2 regions of the Streptomyces ambofaciens ATCC 23877 genome follow, and region 2 is predicted to be linked to the other one. Evidence: riboswitches for the same ligand, from Rfam matches in the RefSeq annotation. Region 2 holds a riboswitch; the other holds the start of a gene.

Region 1 (8,368 bases), 4.1 Mb from region 2:
CCGCCTCGCTCATGCGATACGACAGGAGACTTCCGCCTCGCAGATGCGGAAGTATGATCGGTGCAACGAGGAGCCCGACACGGCCCGGCACCCGGCCCCGCCCCGTCGTACTCCTGCCTCAGCGGACAGAGGGAGTGGCCCCGTGAAGACCCGTTCCGTGCCCAGGAACCGCCGTGTCCGCCGGACCCTGCGGGCGAGCGGCGCGGGGGCCGCCGTGCTGCTGGCGCTGGGCGCCTGCTCGTCGTCCTCCGGCTCGGACCCGGCCTCGGACTCGGCCGGCTCCGCGTCGTCGTCCGGCGCGAAGGTCTCCGGCCAGGTCACCGTCTTCGCCGCCGCCTCGCTCAAGGAGAGCTTCACGGCGCTCGGCGACAGGTTCGAGAAGCAGCACCCCGGCACCGAGGTCGCCTTCAACTTCGGTGGCAGCGACACCCTCGCCGCCAGCATCACCAGCGGCGCCCCGGCGGACGTGTTCGCCTCGGCCAGCCCGAAGACGATGGCCGTCGTCACCGACGCCGGCGCCGCCGCCTCGACCCCGTCCACCTTCGTGCGCAACGAGCTGGAGATCGCGACCCTGCCGGGGAACCCCGACCGGATCGCCTCCCTGAAGGACCTCACCGCCTCCGGCCTCAAGGTCGTGCTCTGCGACGAGGCCGTGCCGTGCGGCGCCGCGGCGCGGAAGGCGCTGAAGGCGGGCGGTCTCGAGCTCACGCCGGTCTCGTACGAGCAGGACGTCAAGTCCGCGCTCACCAAGATCGAGCTGAAGGAGGCCGACGCCGCCGTCGTCTACAAGACCGATGTGAAGGCGGCCGGTGGCAAGGTGACCGGCGTGCCCTTCCCCGAGGCCGCCCGGGCCGTCAACGACTACCCGATCGTCCTCCTCGACGACGCTCCCAACTCCGTCGCGGGCAAGGCCTTCATCGAGCTGGTGAAGTCCGCCGAGGGGCAGCGGGTGTTGACCGGAGCCGGGTTCCGCACGCCGTGAGGAAGCGCACGACCCGGCCCGCCCCGGCCGAGTCCGTCGGGCGCGACGGCGCGGCCTCCGGCACCGTCGCGGGCGGCCCCGGACGCCCCCGTCGGCACGGACGGACCCGCACGGTACCGGTCCCCCTGCTGCTGCCCGCCCTCGTCGGCCTGGCGTTCCTGCTGCTGCCCCTGGTCGCCCTGCTGGTGCGGGCGCCGTGGCGCAGCCTGCCCGACCAGCTGACCAGCCCCGAGGTGTGGCAGGCCCTGCGGCTGTCCCTGCTGTGCGCCACGTCGGCGACCGCGCTGAGCCTGGTCGTCGGCGTGCCGCTGGCCTGGGTGCTGGCCCGCACCGAGTTCCCCGGGCGCGGCCTCGTCCGCGCGCTGGTGACGCTGCCCCTCGTGCTGCCCCCGGTGGTGGGCGGCGTGGCGCTCCTGCTGGCCTTCGGGCGCAACGGCGTGATCGGGCAGTGGCTGGACGTGTGGTTCGGCATCACCCTGCCGTTCACGACGACGGGCGTCGTCCTCGCGGAGACCTTCGTGGCCCTGCCGTTCCTGGTCATCAGCGTCGAGGGGACCCTGCGCGCCGCCGACCCCCGCTACGAGGAGGCCGCCGCGACGCTCGGCGCCTCCCGTTTCACCGCGTTCCGCCGGGTCACGCTGCCGCTGATCGCGCCGGGCATCGCGGCGGGCGCCGTCCTGGCGTGGGCGCGGGCGCTGGGCGAGTTCGGAGCGACGATCACGTTCGCCGGCAACTTCCCGGGCCGGACCCAGACCATGCCGCTGGCGGTCTACCTCGCGCTGCAGAACGACCCGGCGGCGGCCATCGCCCTCAGTCTGGTGCTCCTGGCCGTCTCCGTCGCCGTACTCGCCGGTCTCCGGGACCGCTGGATGAGGACGGCATGACCGACACCGGGGAACGGGCCACCATGGAACCCACCGGCGGGCAGACGCCCCGCGACGGCCTCGACGCCCGTCTCGTGGTGGACCGCGGCACCTTCCGCCTGGACGTCGCCCTCACCGCCGCGCCCGGCGACGTCGTCGCCCTGCTCGGCCCCAACGGCGCCGGGAAGAGCACCGCCCTGCGCGCCCTCGCCGGCCTGGAACCGCTCACGGACGGCCGTCTGCACCTCGACGGCACCCCGCTCGACCGTACGCCGCCCGAGTCCCGCCCGGTCGGCGTGGTCTTCCAGGACTACCTGCTCTTCCCGAACCTCTCCGCCCTCGACAACGTCGCCTTCGGGCCGCGCTGCGGGGGCGCGAGCAGGGCGCAGGCGCGGGCGCGGGCCACCGTGTGGCTGGAGCGCATGGGGCTGGCCGACCAGGCGGACACCAAGCCGCGGCGTCTGTCCGGTGGCCAGGCCCAGCGCGTCGCTCTCGCCCGCGCCCTGGCCACCAACCCCCGGTTGCTGCTGCTGGACGAGCCTCTCGCGGCGCTGGACGCCCGGACCCGGCTGGAGGTGCGGGCCCAGCTCCGCCGCCATCTGGCCGAGTTCGAAGCCGTCGCCGTACTGGTCACGCACGACCCGCTGGACGCCATGGTGCTGGCCGACCGGCTGGTCGTCGTCGAGGACGGCAGGGTCGTCCAGGAAGGCGGCCCCGCGGACATCGCCCGCCGCCCCCGCACGGACTACATCGCCCGGCTCGTCGGCCTGAACCTCTACCGCGGAACCGCCGACGGCCACACCGTGCGCTTCGACTCCGGCCCCTCCGTCACCACCACCGAGGACCTCTCCGGCCCGGTCTTCGTGGCGTTCCCGCCCGGCGCCGTGACCCTGTACGGGGAGCGCCCCACCGGCTCCAGCGCCCGCAATCTGTGGCGTTGCGAGGTCGCCGGCCTGGAGACGCACGGCGACCAGATCCGCGTGGACCTCACCGGGGAACTCCCGCTCGCCGCGGACCTCACCACGGTCGCCGCGGCCGAGCTGGGCCTCCACCCGGGCGCACCGGTGTGGGCGACGGTCAAGGCGACGCAGACACACGCATACCCGGCGTAGGGCCCTCTCCGGGCTACGTTGCCCCCATGAGCCTGAGCATCCGCAACCAACTCGCCGGCACCGTCACGGCCGTCACCCCGGGCGAGGCCATGGCGACGGTCAGGGTCCGCCTCTCCGGCGGCCAGGACCTCACCGCGGCGATCACCCGCGACGCCGCCGACGAGCTCTCCCTCGCCGCCGGCACCGCCGTCCGCGCCCTGGTGAAGTCCACGGAGATCGCCCTGGCCACCGGCCGCGTCGACGGCCTGTCCATCCGCAACCGGCTGCCCGGGACGGTCACCGCCGTCACCGCCGGCGAGGCGATGGCCTCGGTCCGGGTCGCCGTCGAGGGCGCCGAACTGACCGCCGCGATCACCAGGGAGGCCGCCGACGACCTGTCGCTGTCCGTCGGCGCTCCCGTCGTCGCGCTGGTCAAGTCGACCGAGGTGTCGCTGGCCACCACCTGACACGACGGGAGGCCCCGCCCAGCCCCCCTCGCGGGGCCGGACGGGGCCTCCCCGTCACGGCTCAGTCCTCGTAGGCGTCCAACGGCGGGCAGGAGCAGACCAGGTTCCGGTCACCGAAGGCCTGGTCGATACGGCGCACCGGCGGCCAGTACTTGTCGGCGGCGGACACCCCGGCCGGGAAGACGGCCTCCTCGCGGGAGTACCCGTGGTCCCAGTCGCCGCCCAGCGCACCGGCGGTGTGCGGCGCGCCCCGCAGCGGGTTGTCGTCCGCGGACCAGGCACCGGAGCCGACCTTCTCGATCTCCCCGCGGATGGCGATCATCGCCTCGCAGAAACGGTCCAGCTCGGCGAGGTCCTCGGACTCGGTCGGCTCGATCATCAGCGTCCCGGCCACCGGGAAGGACATCGTCGGCGCGTGGAAGCCGTAGTCGATCAGCCGCTTGGCCACGTCGTCGACGCTGACGCCGGTCGCCTTGGTCAGCGGACGCAGGTCGATGATGCACTCGTGTGCGACCAGCCCGCCCGGCCCGGTGTACAGCACCGGGAAGTGCGGCTCCAGGCGCTTGGCGATGTAGTTGGCGGACAGCACGGCCACCTGCGTGGCGCGCTTGAGCCCTTCGCCGCCCATCAGCCGGACGTACGACCACGAGATCGGCAGGATGCCGGCCGAACCCCACGGCGCCGCCGAGATCGGGCCGACGCCCGTCTGCGGGCCGGCCGCCGGCTGCAACGGGTGGTTGGGCAGGTAGGGCGCCAGGTGCGAGCGTACGGCGACCGGGCCGACGCCGGGACCGCCGCCGCCGTGCGGGATGCAGAAGGTCTTGTGCAGGTTCAGGTGCGAGACGTCGCCGCCGAAGTGGCCCGGCTTGGCGAGGCCGACCAGGGCGTTGAGGTTGGCGCCGTCCACGTAGACCTGGCCGCCGGCGTCGTGCACCCGGGCGCAGATGTCGGCGACGTGCTCCTCGAACACACCGTGCGTGGAGGGGTAGGTGATCATCAGCACCGCCAGCTCGTCGCGGTGCTGCTCGATCTTGGCGCGCAGGTCCTCGACGTCGATCTCGCCGTCCCCGGCGGTCTTCACGACGACGACCTTCATGCCGGCCATCACCGCGCTCGCGGCGTTGGTGCCGTGCGCGGAGGACGGGATCAGGCAGACGGTGCGCTGGTCGTCACCGTTGGCCCGGTGGTAACCGCGTACGGCGAGCAGACCGGCGAACTCGCCCTGGGAGCCCGCGTTCGGCTGGAGGGACACCTTGTCGTACCCGGTGACCTCGGCGAGCCGCTCCTCCAGCTCACGGATGAGGGTCAGGTAGCCCTGCGCCTGCTCGGCGGGCGCGAAGGGGTGCAGCCCGCCGAACTCCGACCAGGTGACCGGCTCCATCTCGGTGGTGGCGTTGAGCTTCATGGTGCAGGAGCCCAGCGGGATCATGCCGCGGTCCAGCGCGTAGTCCCGGTCGGCCAGGCGGCGCAGGTAGCGCAGCATCGCCGTCTCGGAGCGGTGCTGGTGGAAGACGGGGTGGGTGAGGAAGTCGTCCGTGCGCAGCAGCGCCTCGGGCAGCGTCTCCGCGGTCTCCGCGTCCAGCGCCTCGATGTCGCCCTCGACGCCGAAGGCGTTCCACACGCCGCCGACCTGGGCACGCGTGGTGGTCTCGTCGCAGGCGAAGGAGACGTGGTCCGCGTCGACGAGGCGCAGGTTGATGCCGTTCTCGCGGGCGGCGTGGACGATGTCGGCGGCCCGGCCGGGCACCCGCGCGGTGACCGTGTCGAAGTAGGCGCCGTGGACGATCTCGACGCCGCCGGCCGCGAGCCCCGCCGCGATGAGCGAGGCGTACCGGTGGGTGCGCCGCGCGATGGCCCGCAGTCCCTCGGGCCCGTGGTACACGGCGTACATGCCGGCCATGACGGCGAGCAGCACCTGGGCGGTGCAGATGTTGCTGGTGGCCTTCTCGCGGCGGATGTGCTGCTCGCGGGTCTGCAGGGCGAGGCGGTAGGCCCTGTTGCCGTCGGCGTCCACCGAGACACCGACCAGGCGGCCGGGCAGGCTGCGCGCGAACTTCTCGCGCACCGCCATGTAACCGGCGTGCGGACCGCCGAAGCCCATCGGCACGCCGAAGCGCTGGGTGGTGCCGACGGCGATGTCCGCGCCCAGCTCACCGGGCGACGTCAGCAGGGTGAGGGCGAGCAGGTCGGCGGCGACGGTGACGAGCGCGCCGAGTTCGTGCGCCCGGTCGATGACCGGCTTGATGTCGCGGACGGCTCCGGAGGCGCCCGGGTACTGGATGAGGACGCCGTTGATCTCCCGCTCGGCGACCTCGGCCGGGATGCCCTCGCTCAGGTCGGCGACGACGACCTCGACACCGGTCGGTTCGGCGCGGGTCCGTATCACGGCGACGGTCTGCGGCAGCGCGTCGGCGTCGACGAGGAACAGGCCCTTCTTGTTCTTGCCCATGCGCCGGGACAGCGCCATCGCCTCGGCGGCGGCGGTGCCCTCGTCCAGCAGCGAGGCGCCGGAGGTGGGCAGGCCGGTCAGCTCGGCGACCATCGTCTGGAAGTTGAGCAGCGCCTCCAGGCGGCCCTGGCTGATCTCCGGCTGGTACGGGGTGTACGCGGTGTACCAGGCCGGGTTCTCCATGACGTTGCGCAGGATGACCGGGGGCGTGAAGGTGCCGTAGTAGCCGAGTCCGATCATGGAGTCGAGGACCTGGTTGCGGTCGGCGAGCGAACGCAGTTCGGCCAGCACCTCGGCCTCGGAGCGCGCGCCGGGCAGGTCCAGCGCGTCGGCGTTCTTGATCACATCCGGCACCGCGGCGGCCGTCAGCTCGTCGAGCGAACCGTAGCCGACCTGCGCGAGCATCTTGGCCCGGGCCTCGTCGTCGGGGCCGATGTGGCGCTGCTCGAACGGCACTGCCTGTTCGAGCTCGGAGAGCGAAATGCGAGGGGCGGTCATTGCGGAGGCCTCCTGGTCTGACGACCTTCGAGGGGCACCACGGCACGGGTACCCGGACGGCCTCCCCCTCTGTCATCTCGACCTGAGAGCTTCACCGGGGCGGCCCGAAGGCTCCACCCGGCTTTCACCGTCGGTGAGAGCGGACGCCGTCGACACCCGCTCTGCTTTCCAGAGTGACCTCGTCCATGCGGTACGTGAGCCTGAGAGATTCCGGGGAGGATTTGCTCCTTCGGCGCCTCCGGAGGTGTCCGGAGGACTCTCCCGCACGGGGTCAGCAGCCGTTTGCCAGCGTACCAGCGCGCTCGCCGCACGGACCTTCGAGTGGCCGACCCGCCGTATGTGCTCTTTTGTAGTACTTACGGATGATTCGGCGGCTGGTGTGCGACCCCAGTGCGACCAAGTGGAGGGCCCCGTGCGTACTGACATCGACCCCCGGAACCTGATCGGCCGCAAGGCGTTCGACCGCAACGGCACCCGGATCGGCACCGTCGACGAGGTCTACCTCGACGACGCGACCGGCGCCCCGGAGTGGGCGGCCATACGCACCGGCCTGTTCAGCAGGGACGCCTTCGTGCCCCTGGAGCCGAGCGAACTGGTCGAGGGCGCGCTGCGGGTGCCCTTCGAACGGACGCTGATCAAGGAGGCTCCCGACTTCGGTGTCGGCCGCCACCTCTCGCCGGAGCAGGAACTGCAGCTCTACCACCACTACGGACTCGACGTGGCCGCGCCCGCCCCGCTCCCCGACCGCGACTTCGGCAAGCTGGCCGGTCAGGGCAAGGAAGAGAGCTGACGATCCCGCCCCCGGGACCCGTCACCAACCGGGAGCCGGACGCTCGTACCCCGACGCACCGGCGCCCGCCTCCGTCTCCGGGCCCGACTCGGCGGGGGCGGCCCCCGCGTCCCCGGGTCCTCGCGGCACGGCCGGAACCAGCGGCAGCGGATCCGCCGGCGTCAGATCCGGATCGTCCACCGGGAAGGTCCGTACCCGTCCGACCTGCGAGTACGGCGTTTCGAACCGCACGGTGACCCGCCCCAGTCCGCTGCCCTGCACCCACCCGTGCCCGTACTCCCTGTGCCGCACGTCGTGCCCCGGCGGCCACCGTCGCTCGGTGGGCGCCGGCGCGTGTCTCTCCTCGGCGGGCTCGGGCTCCTCGGCGAGTTCGCCGGAGCGGTCCCCGGCCGCCTGCGCGAACAGGTCCTCCTGCGTGTAGTCGGCCAGCCCGCTGACGCCGACCCCCAGCAGCCGTACACCGCCCGTGGTGTCCACCGAGTCCAGCAGCCGGGCCGCCGCCTCGCGCACCACCGCCGGATCGTCCGTGGGCCCGCGCAGGGTCTCGGACCGCGTCAGCGTGGAGAAGTCGAACCTGCGCACCTTGAGCACGATCGTCCGCCCGGAGAGCCCCGACCCGCGAAGCCGCCGCACACACCGCTCCGCCAGCCGTCCCACCTCCACACCGACCCGCACCCGGTCGTGGATGTCCACGTCGTAGGTGTCCTCGACCGACACCGACTTCGTCTCCCGCTCCGACACCACCGGCCGGTCGTCGCGGGCCAGGGCCATGGCGTACAGAGCGTGCCCGTGCGCCTTGCCCAGCAGCCGTACGAGCTCGTCCTCACCCGCCTCCGCCAGCTCGCCGACCGTGGTGATCCCGGCGCGCCGCAGGTGGTCGCCGGTCGCCGGCCCCACCCCGGGCAGCGTGCGCACGGACATCGGCTCCAGCATGGCCCGCTCCGTGCCCGGCCGGATCAGGACCAGGCCGTCCGGCTTGGCCTCCTCCGAGGCGATCTTGGCCAGCATCTTGGAAGCCGCGAGTCCCACCGATCCGGTGAGGCCGGTGAAGGCGCGGATGTCCGTGCGCAGCCGCGCACCGGCCAGCCGCGCCGACGCCGCGTCCCAGGCCGCCCCACCGGCCTCCAGGTCCACGAACGCCTCGTCCAGGCTCAGCGGCTCCACGAGGGGCGACAGCGCCCGCAGCAGCCGCATCACCTGCTCGCTGATCGACCGGTAGAGCTCGAAG
Region 2 (8,368 bases):
TCCACCGTGCGCGGCGAGTCGCCCTCCAGGCCGAGCAGCACCGCCTTGGGGGTGCCGTGGCCGTGGCCGGTGGCGCCGAGCGAGCCGTAGAGCTCGGCCCGGACCGAGGCGACGGAGCCCAGCAGTTCCTCGCTGCGCAGCCGGCGGGCGAACATGCGGGCCGCGCGCATCGGGCCGACCGTGTGGGAGCTCGACGGGCCGATGCCGATCGAGAACAGGTCGAAGACCGAGATGGCCACGGGGACTCCTCAATACGGGGGTGGTGCAGAGGTGGTGCTTCGGGGGTGGGGCGCCGGGCTCGCTTGTGGCGGGCACGGCGCCCCGGACACGCGGTGTCTACTTGTTCAGACCCGGGTACAGCGGGTGCTTGTCGGCCAGGGTCTTCACCCGGGCCTTGAGGGCCTGGGCGTCGTAGGACGGCTTCAGCGCCTCGGCGATCACGTCCGCGACCTCGGCGAAGTCCTCGGCCGTGAAGCCGCGGGTCGCCAGGGCCGGCGTACCGATGCGCAGACCGGAGGTCACCATCGGCGGACGCGGGTCGTTCGGGACGGCGTTGCGGTTGACCGTGATGCCGACCTCGTGGAGACGGTCCTCGGCCTGCTGGCCGTCCAGCTCGGAGTCGCGCAGGTCGACGAGGACCAGGTGGACGTCCGTGCCGCCGGTCAGGACCGACACGCCCGCCGCCTTGGCGTCGTCCTTCACCAGGCGCTCGGCCAGGATGCGGGCGCCTTCCAGCGTACGACGCTGGCGCTCCTTGAAGTCCTCGCTCGCGGCGACCTTGAAGGCGACGGCCTTGGCGGCCACCACGTGCTCCAGCGGGCCACCCTGCTGACCGGGGAAGACGGCGGAGTTGATCTTCTTGGCCAGCTCGGCCGTGGAGAGGATCACACCGCCGCGCGGGCCGCCCAGCGTCTTGTGGGTGGTGGTCGTCACGACGTGGGCGTGCGGGACCGGGTTCGGGTGCAGGCCCGCCGCGACCAGACCGGCGAAGTGCGCCATGTCGACCATCAGGTAGGCGCCGACCTCGTCCGCGACCTTGCGGAACGCGGCGAAGTCCAGCTGACGGGGGTAGGCCGACCAGCCGGCCACGATCAGCTTGGGCCGGTGCTCCTTGGCGAGGCGCTCCACCTCGGCCATGTCCACCTGGCCGTCGTCGCCGACGTGGTAGGGGACGACGTCGTAGAGCTTGCCGGAGAAGTTGATCTTCATGCCGTGGGTCAGGTGCCCGCCGTGGGCGAGGTTCAGACCCATGATCGTGTCGCCCGGCTTGAGCAGCGCGAACATCGCGGCCGCGTTGGCCTGGGCGCCCGAGTGCGGCTGCACGTTGGCGTGCTCGGCGCCGAAGAGCGCCTTGACCCGGTCGATGGCGATCTGCTCGACGACGTCGACGTGCTCGCAGCCGCCGTAGTAGCGGCGGCCGGGGTAGCCCTCGGCGTACTTGTTGGTGAGGACCGAGCCCTGGGCCTCCATGACCGCGACCGGAGCGAAGTTCTCCGAGGCGATCATCTCCAGGGTGGACTGCTGGCGGTCCAGCTCGGCGTCGACGGCGGCGGCGACGTCGGGGTCGAGCTCGTGCAGGGGTGTGTTCAGAAGCGACATGCGGTCCGTGACTCCTCAGCCGGCGGTGAAGGCGGTGTACTCGTCGGCGGAGAGCAGGTCGGCGGGCTCGTCCGTGATCCGTACCTTGAAGAGCCAGCCGCCCTCGAAGGGCGCGGAGTTCACCAGCGACGGGTCGTTGACGACGTCCTCGTTGACCTCGGTGACCTCGCCGGAGACGGGGGAGTACAGGTCGGAGACCGACTTGGTGGACTCCAGTTCACCGCAGGTCTCGCCCGCGGAGACGGAGTCGCCGACCTCGGGGAGCTGGACGAAGACCACGTCACCGAGCGCGTTGGCCGCGTGCTCCGTGATGCCGACCGTCGAGGCGCCGTCCTCGGCGCCCGACAGCCACTCGTGCTCCTTGCTGTAGCGCAGCTGCTGGGGGTTGCTCATGGCCTGAATTCTCCTGTACGCGGGGGAGTGCTGGTGAGGGGGGTGACGCGAGGGGGACTGCTGAAACCCCTGGTGGGCGGCGGGCGCCGGGAAGGGGCGCGCGCGGAGCGGCCGGGCCCCGCCGACCAGTGTCTACTTCTGGCGCTTGTAGAACGGCAGCGCCACGACCTCGTACGGCTCGTGGCTGCCCCGGATGTCCACGCCGACACCCGGGGTCCCCGGAGCCGCGTGCGCCGGGTCGACGTACGCCATGGCGATCGGCTTGCCCAGCGTCGGCGACGGGGCGCCGGAGGTGACCTCGCCGATGACCTCGCCGCCGGCGACGACCGGGTACCCGGCGCGCGGGACCCGGCGGCCCTCGGCGACCAGGCCGACCAGGACGCGGGGAGGCTTCGAGGCGGCGCGCTCGGCGGCCTCGGTCAGCGCCGCGCGGCCCACGAAGTCGCCCTCCTTCTCGAACTTCACCACGCGGCCCAGGCCGGCGTCGAAGGGCGTCAGCGCGGTCGTCAGCTCGTGCCCGTACAGCGGCATGCCGGCCTCCAGGCGGAGCGTGTCCCGGCAGGACAGGCCGCAGGGGACCAGCCCGGCGCCCTCGCCCGCCCGGGTCAGCGCCCGCCACAGCTCGACGGCGTGCTCCGGCTTCACGAAGAGCTCGAAGCCGTCCTCGCCGGTGTAGCCGGTGCGCGCGATGAGCGCGGGCACGCCGGCCACGGTGCCGGGCAGGCCGGCGTAGTACTTCAGGCCGTCCAGATCGGCGTCGGTGAGGCTCTTCAGGATGGCCGGGGACTCGGGGCCCTGTACGGCGAGCAGCGCGTAGGCGTCGCGGTCGTCGCGCACCTCGGCGTCGAAGCCGGCGGCCCGCTCGGTGAGCGCGTCCAGCACCACCTGGGCGTTGGAGGCGTTGGCGACGACCATGTAGTGGGGAGCGCCGGCCTCGGTGTCGGCGAGCCGGTAGACGATCAGGTCGTCCAGGATGCCGCCGTCCTCGCGGCAGATCATGGTGTAGCGGGCGCGGCCCGGCTTCACGCTGCCGATGTTGCCGACCAGCGCGAAGTTCAGCAGGTCGGCGGCGGCCGGTCCGGTGACCGTGATCTCGCCCATGTGCGAGAGGTCGAAGAGCCCGGCCCGGGTGCGCACCGCGACGTGCTCGTCGCGCTCGGAGCCGTAGCGCAGAGGCATGTCCCAGCCGGCGAAGTCGGTCATCGTCGCGCCCAGCGCGCGATGCGTGGCGTCGAGCGCGGTGCGGCGGAGTTCGGTACTGCTCATCGGTCGGTCGTCTCCCAGGACAGGACGTGGCGAGGTCGATCCTCCCCATCTGTCATCGGAACCTGAGAGGTTCGCCATGACCACCGGAGCGCGGCGGTCAGGACTTGCACCTTGGGTGGGGCAGCCGTCGCGCGGCGGCCCGCTTTTCAGATGTGCCTCGCCCACGCGGTAACGGTGCCTGAGAGATTCAAGGGAGGGACTTGCTCCTTCGGCGCCCCGGCGACGGCCGGGGACTCTCCCGCGCGGATTCAAACGGCCGGTATGCAGTTGGCGCCGCCATCATTGCACGACCGGCCGATCCGTGGCAGACCGTGATCTGTAACCGGCTTGTGGCAGTAAGCGAACGAAAACGCGAGACCTGCGCATTACCTTCTCTTTACACTCGACGGGGATGGGAACTCGTGAACCGCCCCAGGGGAGGACGATCACGGTGAACAGGACCACGGCGTACGCCACCACCACGGGTCTCGCGCTGCCCGAGCAGCCCGCCGCCCCGGCCCCGGAGAAGTGCGCCGAACTGCCCGCACCCGTCGTCCGCGACCTGCGGGACCGCGGCGGCCACAGCCCGCACGCCCTGCTCTTCGGACCCCGGGACCTGGTGGTGATCACCGGCCTGCCCGGAAGCGGCAAGTCCACGCTGATGGAGCGCACCGTGCGCGGCCCGCGCATCGACTCCCAGGACACCCGCGACGCCTGGGACCGCCGCATGCCGCGCTGGCTGCCGTACGCGCTCTACCGCCCCCTCGTCCGCCTCGCCCACTACGCGGGGCTGCGCCGCGCCCTGCGCTCCGGCGAGGGCGTGGTCGTGCACGACTGCGGCACCCAGGCCTGGGTGCGCGGCTGGCTGGCCCGCGAGGCGCGGCGCCGGGAGGGCACCCTGCACCTGCTGCTGATCGACGTCGACGCCGACGAGGCGCTGGCCGGCCAGCGCGAGCGCGGCCGGGGCGTCTCGCGGTACGCGTTCCTGCGGCACCGCTCGGCCAACACCCGCCTGCTGCGCGCGATCACCGAGGGCTCGCTGCCCGTCGGCTGCACCTCGGCGATCCTGCTGGACCGGGAGGCCGCGGGCGTGCTGCGCCGGATCGCCTTCACGGGGTGACACGCCGTAGGCCCCCGGTACCGAACGGGTTAGCCTTTTCAGCCACAGCAGCGGTACCAGGCAGGCGGTAGGCAGATGGACATCCCAGGGGGCCTCCCGGCGGACTTCTCCGCCGGCTTCCCGGCGCAGGCGCACCCCCACCCCCACGGCGGGTGGCCCGGCAACGAGCTGGAGGAGGTGCTGTCCGCCTCCCTCGGCGTACCGGGCGCCGGCGGCCGGATCGTGGAGGTCCTCGGCCGCAGCTTCCTGTGGATACCCCTGCCGAACGGCGGCGGCCCGGGCAGCGGCCCCCTCGACCTGCCCTCGCTGGAGATCGAGGGCCAGGCCTACGTGCCGGTGTTCAGCTCCGAGGAGCAGCTGCGCCAGGTCGCCGGCCCGCAGATGTCGTACACCGTCGCCCCCGCCGCGGAGTTCGCCCGCGGTCTGCCCCCGCAGATCGGCATCGCCGTGAACCCGGACGGCGTGGTCGGCATCCCGCTGCCGCCTCCGGCCGTGGCCGAGCTGTGCCGGGCCGGCCGCACCCCGCTCGACGGGCCCGCGTCCGGCGGCCGGGTCCGCCTCTTCGAGCCGGACTGGCAGGACGACCCGGTGGACTTCCTCGCCGCGGCCTCCGCCGAGTTCGCCGCCGTCGGCGTGGTGCGCACCGCCCGCCGCTGCATGGCCGCCGTCGAGACCGCCGACCCGGTCATGTTCGTCGGCGTCGAGCTCACCCACTGGGAGGGCGACGCCCGTGCCCTGCCCCTGGACGCCCTGGGCCGAGCCCTCGCCCAGGCCCCCCTGAAGACCCAGGTCAACCTGGTCCTCCTGGAGGCGGCCCAGGACCCGGTCTGCGACTGGATGCGCGCGCACGTCCGCCCGTTCTACGACCGGGGCCTGTGAGAAACGGTCCACGGGACTTGCGGACGCCGGCCGGGGCGGCCGGCCAGGGGCGCGGGACGGTGACACGTGCGGCTCCGCCGCGTGGGCGCGATGGGCCGCGACGGGCCCGCGCCCGCGAACGGACGAAGCACCCGAGCTCATAGGCGCCCCTCGCCCGGCGGAGCCTTAAGCTGGTTTCACAACCGGGGAACTTCTCGAAGGGGCGATACGCGTGAGCGCCAGCGGCACCACGACCGGGCAGGTCGAGCACATGCTCCGCCAGGTGACGCCCGGGCGCTACGACGCCTACGAGGCCCTGCTGCGCGCGCTCGCCACCCCCGCCTCCGGCCAGGTGTGGATGCTGCTCTGGCACGGTCAGGCCGGCTCCCCGGACGCGCAGTACGGAAACATGGAGGTCGAGGGCTTCGGCTACGCGCCCTGTGTCACCTCCGCCCAGGAGCTGTCGGCCAGCGGCTGGAACCGGTCGTACGAGGTGGTCGACGGGCTCGAAGTGGCCCGCGCCCTCTATCCGGACCACTACGGCCTCTGGCTGAACCCGCACGCCCCCGGCGGGGGCGTCGGCATCCCCTGGCTCGACCTGCGCCGGATCGCCTCCGGCCTCGACCGCCAGCCCGCCGGGCCCCTTCGCCTGTCCGAACCGGCCATCGAGGTCCCGCAGTTCTACGCCCTGCTCGCGCAGAACGCCCACCGCACCCCGGCGGTCCGCGCCCTGCGCCGCGCCTGGGTGCAGCCGGCCCTCGGGGCGCCGTACCTCGCCATCGGCCTCGACGTGTACGACACCTCCCCACCCGCCGTCGACGCGGTGCGCGCCATGATGCAGCAGTCCGTCGGCGCGGTGCCGGACGGGCTGCCGGTGTCGACGGTGGCGATGACCGACACCCACGACCCGGTCGCGATGTGGCTGCGGGTCAACGCCCGCCCCTTCTACGACCGCGAAGCCCACGCGGCCGCCCCCGCCCAGGCTCCGGCGGGCGGCTACGGATACCCTCCGGCCGGGGGCGGATACTGACCGTCGCGGGGACCGTCCCGTCGGCGGTGGACGGACATCTTCGCGCGTAGACGAGGGCGTATGACACCCCCGTGTCCCGGATGTCCCAACTCGTCCGTGTCCGGCCCTCGTTACCCAGCGTCCGGATAACGGAACACCTCAAACAGCATCACGGTTGCGCATCCATTCCCCGCCAACTCTGGCTACAGATCGCCAAAGCGTTGAAGACTCCCGCAACAGGGGGTGATGGTTCGCCCCTGTGTACGACGGACTGATCACGCCGCTACAGCGGCAAGTGCGGGCCGGCTACCGCCGGTTGAGAGGGGTCCCTGCCAGATGACGGCACCATTGCACGAGCCGACCGCGGAAGCGGCCCCGAGTGCGGCCGAGGAAGCGGCGGTTGCCGGCGCCGAAGCCAAGGCGGTACAGGGGCGTTCCCTGGGCCGGATCGCCTGGGAGCGCCTGAAACGGGACAAGCTGGCCCTCGGGGGCGGCGTGGTGGTGCTCCTCCTCATCCTGGTCGCGGTGCTCGCTCCCGTGATCACCTCCCTCTACGGGCAGGACCCCAACGCCTTCAACGAGGACCGGATCGACCCGCTCTTCGGCACCCCCGTGGGGTCCCTGGGCGGCATCAGCGGTGAGCACTGGCTGGGCGTCGAGCCGGTCAACGGCCGCGACATCTTCGCCCGCATCGTGCACGGCGCCCAGATCTCGCTGCTCGTCGGCTTCCTGTCCGCGCTGGTCGCGGTGGTCCTCGGCACCGTCCTGGGCATCCTGGCCGGCTTCTTCGGCGGCTGGGTCGACGCCCTCATCAGCCGGGTCATGGACGGTCTGCTCGCCTTCCCGCAGCTGCTGTTCATCATCGCGCTGGTCTCCGTCATGCCCGACAACATGCTGGGACTGAGCGGCACGGGCGTCCGTCTGCTCATGATGATCCTGGTCATCGGCTTCTTCGGCTGGCCCTACATCGGCCGCGTGGTACGCGGTCAGACACTCTCGATGCGTGAGCGCGAGTACGTCGAGGCGGCCCGGTCCCTGGGAGCCGGACGGTTCTACATCCTGTTCAAGGAACTGCTGCCCAACCTGGTGGCGCCGATCATCGTCTACACGACGATGATGATCCCCACGAACATCCTCACCGAGGCGGCGCTCAGCTTCCTGGGCGTGGGCGTCAAGCCGCCCACCTCGTCGTGGGGGCAGATGCTCTCGAGCGCGATCGACTACTACAAGTCGGACCCCATGTACATGGTGGTCCCCGGTGTGGCGATCTTCATCACCGTTCTTGCCTTCAACCTCTTCGGCGACGGCGTACGCGATGCGCTGGACCCGAAGGGCTCCCGCTGACCTGCCGTACCGGCAAGCGACCCGTGGTATTTGCACGGGGTCTCTCATCTAATCCGGAGGATCCGAGATCGTGACTACCCAACGCACCTCAGGGCGGCGCAAGCAGGCTTTGGCCGCTGCCGCAGTGGTCGCCGCGCTGCTGACCACAGCGGCGTGCGGCGGCGGCGGAGACGACAGCAGCGGCGGTTCGAAGAACGGCGCGCCCCAGTTCGACGCGGCCAACAACAAGGTCCTTCAGGCCGCCGAGGCCAAGAAGGGCGGCGAGCTGAAGTTCGCCAGCGCGCAGGACGCCGACTCGTGGGACACCACCCGCGGCTACTACGGCTTCATGTGGAACTTCTCGCGCTACTACAGCCGCCAGCTCGTCACGAACAAGACCGAGCCGGGCAAGGCGGGCGCCGAGGTCACCCCCGACCTCGCCACCGACGTCGCCAAGGTCTCGGACGACGGCAAGACGTACACGTACACCCTGCGTGACGGCGTCACCTGGGAGGACGGCAAGCCGATCACGTCCAAGGACGTCAAGTACGGCATCGAGCGCGTCTGGGCGCAGGACGTGCTGTCCGGCGGTCCGACGTACCTCAAGGAGGTGCTCGACCCGAAGGACGAGTACAAGGGCCCGTACAAGGACAAGTCCAAGGACAAGCTCGGCCTGAAGGCGATCGAGACGCCGGACGACAAGACCATCGTCTTCAAGCTCCCGCAGGCCAACTCGGACTTCGAGGAGATGCTCGCGCTGACCTCGGCGTCCCCGGTCCGTCAGGACAAGGACACCAAGGCGAAGTACGGGCTGCGTCCGT

Evidence for each region. Region 2 has a riboswitch for glycine ahead of gcvT (glycine cleavage system aminomethyltransferase GcvT). Riboswitches for the same ligand answer to the same signal wherever they lie in the genome.
Region 1: it holds a riboswitch for glycine, as region 2 does, so the genes downstream of both, gcvP (aminomethyl-transferring glycine dehydrogenase) here and gcvT (glycine cleavage system aminomethyltransferase GcvT) in region 2, are expected to answer to the same signal.

The regions. Positions count from the first base shown of each region.
Region 1 is NZ_CP012382.1:1,452,254-1,460,621, forward strand. Features, by position in the region: gene modA (molybdate ABC transporter substrate-binding protein) at 143-982, shown strand; gene SAM23877_RS06565 (ABC transporter permease) at 979-1,866, shown strand; gene SAM23877_RS06570 (ABC transporter ATP-binding protein) at 1,863-2,957, shown strand; gene SAM23877_RS06575 (TOBE domain-containing protein) at 2,984-3,403, shown strand; gene gcvP (aminomethyl-transferring glycine dehydrogenase) at 3,465-6,350, opposite strand; glycine riboswitch at 6,529-6,624, opposite strand; gene SAM23877_RS06585 (PRC-barrel domain-containing protein) at 6,763-7,140, shown strand; gene SAM23877_RS06590 (DNA polymerase IV) at 7,162-8,368, opposite strand, start outside.
Region 2 is NZ_CP012382.1:5,528,250-5,536,617, forward strand. Features, by position in the region: gene SAM23877_RS24715 (L-serine ammonia-lyase) at 1-239, opposite strand, end outside; gene glyA (serine hydroxymethyltransferase) at 337-1,599, opposite strand; gene gcvH (glycine cleavage system protein GcvH) at 1,615-1,992, opposite strand; gene gcvT (glycine cleavage system aminomethyltransferase GcvT) at 2,125-3,258, opposite strand; glycine riboswitch at 3,298-3,414, opposite strand; glycine riboswitch at 3,415-3,509, opposite strand; gene SAM23877_RS24735 (AAA family ATPase) at 3,689-4,357, shown strand; gene SAM23877_RS24740 (enhanced serine sensitivity protein SseB) at 4,433-5,236, shown strand; gene SAM23877_RS24745 (enhanced serine sensitivity protein SseB C-terminal domain-containing protein) at 5,448-6,245, shown strand; gene SAM23877_RS24750 (ABC transporter permease) at 6,561-7,568, shown strand; gene SAM23877_RS24755 (ABC transporter substrate-binding protein) at 7,639-8,368, shown strand, end outside.